Regions from separate parts of the Streptomyces sp. NPDC005004 genome, predicted to be linked through region 2. Evidence: riboswitches for the same ligand, from Rfam matches in the RefSeq annotation. Region 2 holds a riboswitch; each other region holds the start of a gene.
What was found. Region 2 has a riboswitch for cyclic di-AMP ahead of ACWEEU_RS23845 (transglycosylase SLT domain-containing protein). Riboswitches for the same ligand answer to the same signal wherever they lie in the genome.
Positions count from the first base shown of each region.

Region 1: linked by a shared signal. The riboswitch ahead of ACWEEU_RS00390 (transglycosylase family protein) and the one ahead of ACWEEU_RS23845 (transglycosylase SLT domain-containing protein) in region 2 are both predicted to bind cyclic di-AMP.
Region 3: linked by a shared signal. The riboswitch ahead of ACWEEU_RS19230 (M23 family metallopeptidase) and the one ahead of ACWEEU_RS23845 (transglycosylase SLT domain-containing protein) in region 2 are both predicted to bind cyclic di-AMP.

Region 1 is NZ_JBSGAH010000001.1:83,962-87,228, reverse strand. Features, by position in the region: gene ACWEEU_RS00400 (cytochrome P450 family protein) at 1-59, shown strand, start outside; gene ACWEEU_RS00395 (transglycosylase family protein) at 266-1,294, shown strand; cyclic di-AMP (ydaO/yuaA leader) riboswitch at 1,487-1,660, shown strand; gene ACWEEU_RS00390 (transglycosylase family protein) at 1,665-2,369, shown strand; gene eno (phosphopyruvate hydratase) at 2,754-3,267, shown strand, end outside.
Region 2 is NZ_JBSGAH010000018.1:4,071-7,337, reverse strand. Features, by position in the region: gene ACWEEU_RS23855 (FAD-dependent oxidoreductase) at 1-203, shown strand, start outside; gene ACWEEU_RS23850 (HAD family hydrolase) at 637-1,500, shown strand; gene ACWEEU_RS23845 (transglycosylase SLT domain-containing protein) at 1,557-2,045, opposite strand; cyclic di-AMP (ydaO/yuaA leader) riboswitch at 2,048-2,247, opposite strand; gene ACWEEU_RS23840 (polyprenyl synthetase family protein) at 2,862-3,267, shown strand, end outside.
Region 3 is NZ_JBSGAH010000012.1:148,382-151,648, forward strand. Features, by position in the region: gene ACWEEU_RS19225 (GntR family transcriptional regulator) at 172-831, opposite strand; gene ACWEEU_RS19230 (M23 family metallopeptidase) at 1,094-1,837, opposite strand; cyclic di-AMP (ydaO/yuaA leader) riboswitch at 1,850-2,009, opposite strand; gene ACWEEU_RS19235 (M16 family metallopeptidase) at 2,233-3,267, opposite strand, start outside.

The sequences.
Region 1 (3,267 bases), on a different contig from region 2:
TGCGCGGCCTGCGCACGCTCCCGGTGGAGTTCACCCCGGCGAGCACGGCGCACGAGTGAGCGGACCCGCGGCGCGGACCACCAGCCTTACCCACCGAACACGCACCGCCAAACAGGAACATGACGGACACTCAACGATGTGATCTTCACGTGATCTGTGCGGCATGAACTTGTGACAAGCGATCGTCTGCCTATACGTTCACCCATCAGTGTGGCGCCGAGCACCACTCGCCACGCCGTACTGCTGTCGTACGAAAGGCCCCCGTATGCTCTCCGGGAACGGTCGTCACCGTCGCCCCCGCCAGGCTCCGGCGCTCCTCGTCGCGGCCGGTGTGACCACCTCCGCCATCGCGATCCCGCTCCTCGGCGCCGCCAGCGCCCACGCGGCCGACGGCACCACCTGGGACAAGGTGGCCGAGTGCGAAAGCGGCGGCTCATGGAGCGCCAACACGGGCAACGGCTACTACGGCGGTCTCCAGATCTCGCAGGACGACTGGGACAAGTACGGCGGCGACCAGTACGCGGCCACCGCCGACCAGGCCAGCCGCTCCCAGCAGATCTCCGTCGCCGAGAAGATCCTCGCCGAGCAGGGCACCACCCACTGGGCGACCTGCGCCCTGACGGCCGGTCTCACCTCCGACTCCGCCTCGGTGGACGTCGACACGGGCGTCGCGGACACCGCCTCCCCGAGCACCGGTTCCTCCGACGGCAAGGACGGCGCCTCGCCGTCCGCGTCGGATTCCGCCGGTAAGTCCGGCTCGTCCGAGTCGGGCAAGCCGTCCGACTCGTCCTCCGCGTCGGCCTCGTCCGACTCCTCCGCCGACGCCTTGGCCAAGCCGTCGCACGGCAAGGACAAGGACGCCGACGCCAAGGACTCCGGCAAGGGCAAGGACGCCAAGTCCGGCGCCGCCGCCTCGAAGGGCGACGCGGGCACCTCCGGCGACTACTCCACCCCGGCCTCCGAGGAGTCGGACGACGCCTGGCAGGACGGCGGCTCCTGGAGCCTGGTCGACACCGGCGCGCTCTCCGGTGGCGGCCGCCACCGCGGCGGCAGCGCGGACGAAAGCGTGACAAGCGGTCAGGAGACGGACAACACCGGGCGTCACGCACTGCCCTCCCCGAGCACATACACCATCCACGAGGGCGACACGCTGGAGTCCATCGCCGACTCCCTTGACGTCGACGGCGGCTGGCAGGCGCTCTACTCCGCGAACAAGAAGGCCATCGGTGGCGACCCGGACGCGCTTGTCCTTGGTCGGACGCTCGAGGTGCCCGGCGGGACGGACGGCAAGTAGCCCGAATCGGCACGGGATTGACGTCCCTCTTCTAGGTGTATGTCCTATTTGGCGAAAGTGTGGGATGAGTCTCAAGGGCCCTGATCGTCTTTGAAATTCCCCTGTGTCCGTGTCTACGGTCGGTCCGCTCGTCACCACGAGCCCCGATGACCGGTACGCCGAATCCTGCCAGCGGTCATCCGGGAACAGTCGACGCGTCAAGCGCCGCCGGCAGGAGCGGGGGAACCAAGGTAAGTGCCCCGACCGGTGATTGACGCCGGGACGGGCTTGGGGTGAAGCCACCCCCTCCACGACGGGGAGGGTGGCCGGGCAACTCAACCGGCCCGAACCCGACAGCTCACCTCGCAGGCGTCGGTGAGGGGATCGATCCATGCTGTTTTCCAGCAAGGGCACGCACCGTCGCCCGGCCAAGGCCGTCCGCACCCTCGCGCTCGCCGGTGTCACCGGCGCCGCGATCGCCGGTCCGCTGATGGCGGCCGGCAACGCCTCCGCCGCCACCGCCTCCGAGTGGGACACCGTCGCCCAGTGCGAGTCCGGCGGCAACTGGTCCATCAACACCGGCAACGGCTACTACGGCGGCCTGCAGTTCTCCGCCTCCACGTGGGCCGCGTACGGCGGCACGCAGTACGCCGCCACCGCCGACAAGGCCACCAAGGACCAGCAGATCACCATCGCCGAGAAGGTGCTCGCCGCCCAGGGCAAGGGCGCCTGGCCGGTCTGCGGCACGGGGCTGTCCAGCACGCCGTACAGCTCCGCCGCCGCGAGCACCCCGTCCACCGCGGCGAAGACCACCACGGACACCGCCAAGGCCACGACGGACGCCGCCGCGCGCACCACCGCCCCTCAGGCCGCCTCGCGCTCCGCGAAGCGTCCCGCCGCGACCGTCACCACCCCGACCGGCCAGAAGGTCAAGAAGGGCGACGGCGAGTACAAGGTCGTCAAGGGCGACACGCTCAGCACCATCGCCACCGAGCACCACGTCAAGGGCGGCTGGAAGAAGCTGTTCGACCTCAACAAGGACATCGTCCGGAAGGCCGACCTCATCTACCCCGGCCAGATGCTGCACCTGAAGTAGCGGTCCCGCGCCGCCCGCGAGCGGCGCCCCTTCGCACCCGCTCACCGCACCGCCGCCCCACGCACGGCGGCGGTGAGCCCTCCCCCCACCAGGCCCCGCACCGGCGCGTGTTCCCCCGTACGCGCCGGAGCGGGGCTTCGCGCCCCCTGGGCCGTCCCGAGGGGCCCCTGCCCTGGCGCCGCGGCCCGGCCCCGCGGCACCCCGCTGGCCAGACCCCCCGACACCCCTTTGTTCCGGGCGTGAACAATGAGTACGGTCTCCCTGTCCACGGGACGGTCGGTCGACGGCCGACACCCCGGGGACGGTTAGGCTCTAGTCGCAAGGCCGTGCCGTACGGCACACCGCCCCGCACATCTCAGCGTCACATCCAAGAAGGAGATGCTCGTGCCGTCCATCGACGTCGTCGTAGCCCGGGAAATCCTGGACTCCCGAGGCAACCCCACGGTCGAGGTCGAGGTCGGCCTCGACGACGGCAGCACGGGTCGTGCCGCCGTTCCGTCCGGTGCCTCCACCGGTGCCTTCGAGGCCATCGAGCTCCGTGACGGCGACCCCAACCGCTACCAGGGCAAGGGCGTCGAGAAGGCCGTCCTCGCCGTCATCGAGCAGATCGGCCCGGAGCTGGTCGGCTACGACGCCACCGAGCAGCGCCTGATCGACCAGGCCATGTTCGACCTGGACGCCACCGACAACAAGGGCTCGCTCGGCGCCAACGCCATCCTCGGCGTCTCCCTCGCCGTCGCGCACGCCGCCGCCGAGGCCAGCGACCTGCCGCTCTTCCGCTACCTGGGCGGCCCCAACGCGCACCTGCTGCCGGTGCCGATGATGAACATCCTGAACGGCGGCTCGCACGCCGACTCCAACGTGGACATCCAGGAGTTCATGATCGCGCCGATCGGTG
Region 2 (3,267 bases):
TCCTCGGCCCCACCCTCCGCGCCCGCCTCACCACCACCCGAGGCACTCCCCGCCTCGGCCCCGGCTACGTCTCCTCCATCCCCGGCCTCTATTTCACCGGCCTCCCCGCCGCCTCCTCCTACGGCCCGGTGATGCGCTTCGTCTGCGGCACCGAATTCGCCTCCCCACGCCTGGCGAAGCACCTGGCGTCGGCACACGGGTAGGCGCCGCGGGGCCACGAGCCTCGCCGCTTCCCGGAGCGCGCCTTGGCCGCACCGGGCGGCCCATGGACGCCGCCCCGGGCCGTCCCCGGCCGCGCCGGGGCCGTCCCTGAGGCGCGTCTCGGCCGTGCCGGGCCGCTCCTGGGCCGCGCCGCGCCCTGTCCACAGCGGACCCCATCCTGGGGAGCCGCCGGCCGCACCGGGCTGTGTCACCGGGGGTCACCGGCTGCACCCCGGGCAGTGCCCGGGATCCTGGGCCCGACCATGTCGCTCGCCGCGCCGGGTCGTGCCCCGGCAGCGCTGTGGTCGGGGATGTCCCGGCCGGGGGGCAGCGGCCCGCGCCCCGGGGCAACCCGCGCGACCACCGCCCCCTGCGCGCGCAACTCCCCCACCCCGAAGCTGAGTCGGAGGCCATCGCCGTCCGTATTCTCTGATCATGGCCGCACCTCCCCTTCCCGCACTCATCGCCACCGACCTGGACGGGACGCTGTTGCGCGGTGACGACACCGTTTCGGCGCGGTCGCGGGCCGCTCTCGAGGGGGCCGGGAGACAAGGGGCGCGGCATCTGGTGGTGACCGGGCGACCGGTGCCGAGGGTGCGGGCGCTGCTGGCGTCGCTGGGGTCGACGGGGCTCGCGGTGTGCGGGCAGGGGGCGCAGGTGTACGACGCGGGGGCCGGGCGGATGCTGTGGTCCGTGCGGCTGGACCGGGAGCTGGCCGAGACCGCGCTCGGGAAGATCGAGGCGGAGGTCGGCCAGGTGTACGCCGCCGTCGACCAGGACGGCGTGGACGGACTCACGCTGATCGAGCCGGGCTATCTGATGCCCCACCCCACGCTGCCCGCCGTACGGGTGGACCGGCGCGAGGACCTCTGGCGCGCACCCATCAGCAAGGTGCTGCTGCGCCACCCTGGCCTGTCCGACGACGAACTCACCGAGACCGCCCGCTCGGTCGTGGGCTCGCTGGCCACGGTCACCATGTCCGGACCCGGCACCGTCGAGCTCCAGCCCTGCGGCATCACCAAGGCCACCGGACTCGCCCTGGCCGCCGAGCACCTGGGCCTCGGTCGCGCCGACACCATCGCCTTCGGCGACATGCCGAACGACATCCCCATGTTCCAGTGGGCCGCCCACGGCGTGGCCATGGCCAACGCCCACCGTGAACTGCGCGCGGTCGCGGACGAGATCACCCTCTCCAACGAGGACGACGGCATCGCGGTCGTCCTGGAGAGGGTGTACGGGCTCCGGCCCGCAGGACGGGAGAAGCGGGAGAGACAGGAGAAAGGGGCGGGGCGCCCGTAGGTGATTCACCTACGGGCGCCCCGCCCCGAGAACGTCCTTCGAGAGCGCCTTACGGCCTAGTACGCGCTGTTGACGTTGTCGATGGAGCCGTAGCGGTGCCAGGCGTAGTTGCACGCGGCCGTGATGTTCGCGACCGGGTCGTACGGGTCGAGGGAGGTGCCCGCCACGTGGTACGCGGTGAAGGTCGGGTCGATGACCTGGAGCAGGCCCTTGGACGGGGTGCCGTTGACGGCGTTGATGTCCCAGTCGTTGATGGCGCGGGGGTTGCCCGAGGACTCGCGCATCACGTTGCGGTAGATGCCGTCGTAGGTGCCCGGGATGCCCTTCTGGCTCATGATCGCGAGGGACTCGCGGATCCAGCCGTCGAGGTTGTTCGCGTGACCGGCCGAGGTGGTCACGGCGGCCGGCGCGGCGGCGGGGGCGGCGGAGGCGCTGGTGGCGCCGATGAACGGAAGGGCGAGCACGGCGGCACCGGTACCGGTGACGGCGAGCGTACGGACGATGCGCTTTGCGCGGGCACGGCGTGGCTGAGCGGCAGCAGGCATGACACGTTCCTCTCCGGCGCCTGCGAGGTGAGCTGTCGGGTTCGGGCGGGGAGGTGCCCGGCCGCTCACATCCGTGTCCGTGGGACACGAAGTCGCGGCTTCACCCCTAGCCGGTGCGGGGTCGACGCGCGTCGACCCGTCCCGGCGGCCTACCTGGTTCCCCCGCTCCTGCCGTACGAAATGAGTTCGTCGAGTGGGTGTGTCGGGCCCGGCAGGATTCGGCGTCGCCCGACTGGCCGGAACGTATGTGAGAGCACATGTCGGGAACAAGTGCCGGATTCACATAAAGCCATGGTTGATCTTGACTTGTCCCGAATGGGGTACTTGATCCTTTGTGCTCGTCAAGCCTCAACTGGCCCATGAAGCAAGGCGAACGGGGTACTTGGGACCTGTCGGTCGCCACAGGGGGTCTGGTGACCCAACTCACTGAGCCGCAAAATACGCAAAGTCAGACATAAGCGATTAGGTAGATTTAATCCATCTGTGGGCATTAGGGAGTGTTGGTCCGGTCGGATGCGGAACCTCTGGGGTGGTCCCGTTCGTTGGAGAGACGGCCCCCTCCGCATGGGGGTCGGACGGGTGTCCGCCCGGCGCGCCGAGCTCCGGCAGCAGGCACATCGTCCTGTTAAGTCAATGAATGTCCGTCCATGTCCGCCAAAGAAGAAGTAGACCGTTGTGAGCCGATACCTCCCGTGCTGGGCCGGTGGGTGATAACGGTGATGGAAACGCGACCGGATACGCTGATCCGAGTGATGGCAGCGACCTATCGACAAACCGTGTAGTCGCCAGCAGACACCAGCAGACAGGAGACCCCTCGTGACCGTCGGCGAGCCGTTCGGGCTGAGCGTGCGGGACCAGGCACTGGAAGCCGATGTCCAGGCCGGATTGACGGCTGTCGAGGAGGGCCTGCTAGAGGCCACCAAGAGCGAGGTCCCCTTCATCACCGGAGCCGCGCAGCACCTCGTGCGGGCCGGCGGCAAGCGGTTCCGTCCCCTGCTCGTGCTCCTCTCCGCCCAGTTCGGCGACAAGTACGCCCCGGGCATCGTGCCCTCCGCCGTCGTCGTGGAGCTGACCCACCTGGCCACGCTCTACCACGACGACGTGATGGACGAGGCCGCCGTGCGCCGCGGCGTCGACAGCGCCAACACCCGCTGGGGCAACTCGGTCGCGGTCCTCACCGGAGACTTCCTCTTCGCCCGCGCCACGCAGATACTGGCCGACC
Region 3 (3,267 bases), on a different contig from region 2:
GAAGGTCTCGTCCCGTCAATCACGGAAACCGCGTCACCTGTTCCGGGTGGCGCGGTTTCCGCGTTTTCACACACGGATGCGAGAGCGCGCTCGAATTCATGGAACACAGAGAAAAAGGGCAGCAGGAAACGCCGCCACCGAAATAGCTGTTCTTTGTATACAGCGGCCGTGTTAATTCCGCTGACCCGCTGTGTTTACAACATGTTGCGGCTGCCGCAGCCGGTGCGCGAACGCCGCGCGCTCGGCGTGCAGCGCCGTGAGCGACCGCGCGCGGTCGCCGTCCCCGCGCGCCACCGCGTCCACGATCGCGCCGTGCTCGGCCCAGGACTCGACCGGGTTCGCGGGGACCTCCACCGTGTACATCCAGGCGATCTTGTGCCGCACCTGGGTGAGCATCGCGGTCAGCGACTGACTGCCCGCGGCCTGCCCGAGCGTCTCGTGGAACCAGCCGCCCAGCGCCCGCAGGTCCTCGCTGTTCCCGCGCCTGGCCCGCTCCTGCCCGAGCCTGACCAGGCCCCGCAGCACCTTGAGGTGGGCCTCGGTGCGCCGTTGCGCGGCCCGGGCGGCACCCAGCGGTTCGAGGAGGCGGCGCATCTCCAGCAGATCGGCGGCCTCCCGCTCGGTCGGCTCGGCCACGCACGCGCCGGCGTGCCGCCGGGTCACCACGAAGCCCTCCGCCTCCAGCGTGCGCAGCGCCTCGCGGACGGGGACGCGCGAGACGCCGTAGCGGCGGGCGAGGACCTCCTCGGTCAGGCGGCTGCCGCGCTCGTGGACCCCGGCGACGATGTCGTCCCGGATCGCCGTGCACACCGAATGCGCCGGAATACGCATGAGCCACCTCCGCCTTAATCCCCGTGAAACGCCGACGATGGACGTCTGTTCCGTGACTCTATTGCAATGCGCGGGAATTTCCGACGGCGGGCCGGAATTCATGGCTCTTTTTTGGACAGCGGAGCCGGGCGACGAACGAACGACGCGGCGGGAAACGGCGTGGAAAGGGCGGGAGCCCCGGCGGCGGTGCGGACCGGGGCTCCCTGGGGTGCGGCGCGTGTACGGCGCCGGGCGTCACGTCGGCTTCGGACGCGGCTCGGCCTCAGACGTCCAGGCCGTGCTTGCGGAGGTAGCCGACCGGGTCGACGTCCGAGCCGTACTCGGGGCTCGTACGGGCTTCGAAGTGCAGGTGCGGTCCGGTCGCGTTGCCGGTCGCGCCGGACAGGCCGATCTGCTGCCCCGGGGTGACCTTCTGGCCCACCGTGACACCGAGGGACGACAGATGACCGTACTGGGTGTACATCCCGTCGGCCATGCGGATCACGACCTCGTTGCCGTACGCCCCGCCCCACCCCGCGGAGACGACGGTGCCCGCGCCGACCGCGTGGACCGGCGTCCCGCTCGCGGCGTGGAAGTCGATGCCGGTGTGGCTGCCGGAGGACCACAGGGAGCCGCCGGTCTTGTAGCCGGTGGAGACGTAGGAGTGGGCGATCGGCAGGACGAAGGCGTTGAGCCGCTCCCGCTCGGCGGCACGGGCCGCGCGGATCTCGGCCTGGCGTGCCTCCCTCAGACGCGCGGCGGCGGCCTGCTGGGCTGCCGTGCGCTCGGCGGCGGCCCGCTGCGCGGTCGCCTGGGCGTCGATCTCGGCGGCGAGGTCGTCGTTGACGCTGATGACCGGGGTGAGACCGGTCTGCTCGGCCACGTGATCGGCGGCGAGGGCCGGGGAGGCCGTGAGGGTGCCGACGACACCGGTGGTGGTGAGGGCCGCGACTCCGGCTGCCCGAGCGGTGGTACGCGTGACACGTCCGGGCCTGCGGTGCTTCCCGGTGGCGCACATGAACGCCATGTGGTGGCTGGTCCTTTCCTTCCCTCACGCCTACCGGGTTAGCTGACAGGTTCGGAGAGGAAGGTCTCCTACGGAACTCCCCCGCTCGCGCGTGGGCGTCCGATTCACCTCGGGAACATGGTTCCCCGGCTCCCCTGGCTCGCGCCATGCGGGGACTCGGCGTCGGCTGTCCGGTGCCGCGGGCGCGGCGCACTGCCTGACGGACAGCCCGGAAGAAGCTAATGGGGACGGCGGCCGATTCTCAAACCACTCAGGGTGTTTGTAGCGCACGACACAGGGCAGACGGGCAACCTCCGCATCAATCCGGACATTTGCCGACCCGCTCTCGCACGAAAGGGCCCTGACGGATCGTCGGCCGTCAGGGCCCCTGCGCGCGGGTGTGGACGCTCGTCCCGCTACTCCGCCGACACCACGGTGACCGGACCGATCCCGAGGGCCTCCACCGGCTCCTTGATCTGAGCGGCGTCACCGACGAGGACGGTCACCAGCCGGTCCGCAGGGAACGCGTTCACGACGGCCGCGGTGGCCTCCACGGTGCCGGTCGCGGCCAGGCGGCGGTACAGCTCGGCCTGGTAGTCGTCGGGCAGGTGCTGCTCGACCTGGTCGGCCAGCGTCCCGGCGACGGCGGCGGCCGTCTCGTACTTCAGCGGGGCGACCCCCACCAGGTTCTGCACGGCCACGTCCCGCTCGGCGTCGGTCAGGCCCTCCGCCGCGAGGGTGTTCAGCACGGTCCACAGGTCCGCGAGCGCGGGACCGGTGTTCGGCGTGTCCACCGAGCCGCTGATGGCGAGCATCGAGGCGCCCGTGCCGTCGGCGGAGGAGCGCAGCACCTGGCCGAAGGCGCGCACGCCGTAGGTGTAGCCCTTCTCCTCGCGCAGGACGCGGTCCAGGCGGGAGGTGAGGGTGCCGCCGAGGCAGTAGGTGCCGAGCACCTGCGCGGGCCACACCCGGTCGTGCCGGTCGGCGCCGGTGCGGCCGATGAGCAACTGGGTCTGGACGGCGCCGGGCCGGTCCACGATGACCACACGGCCGGTGTCGTCGGCCGTGACCGCCGGCACCGGGCGGGGGGTGCCCGGCGTGCCCGTCCAGGCACCGAGGGTCTCGGTGAGCAGCCCGTCCAGGTCGGTGTCGGTCAGGTCGCCCACGACGACCACGGTGGCCGTGGCCGGGCGCACATGGCGGTCGTAGAAGGCGCGCACGGCGGGCGCGTCGATCTTCTCGACGGTGTCCTCGGTGCCCTGGCGCGGACGGGACATGCGCGCGGAGGCCGGGAACAGCTCCTTGGACAGCTCCTTGGCGGCGCGGCGGGCCGGGTTGGCCAGCTCGTGCGGGATCTCGTCCAGGCGGTTGCGGACCAGGCGCTCCACCTCGCTCTCGGCGAAGGCCGGGTCGCGCAGGGCGTCCGCGAGCAGGCCGAGCCCCTTGGGCAG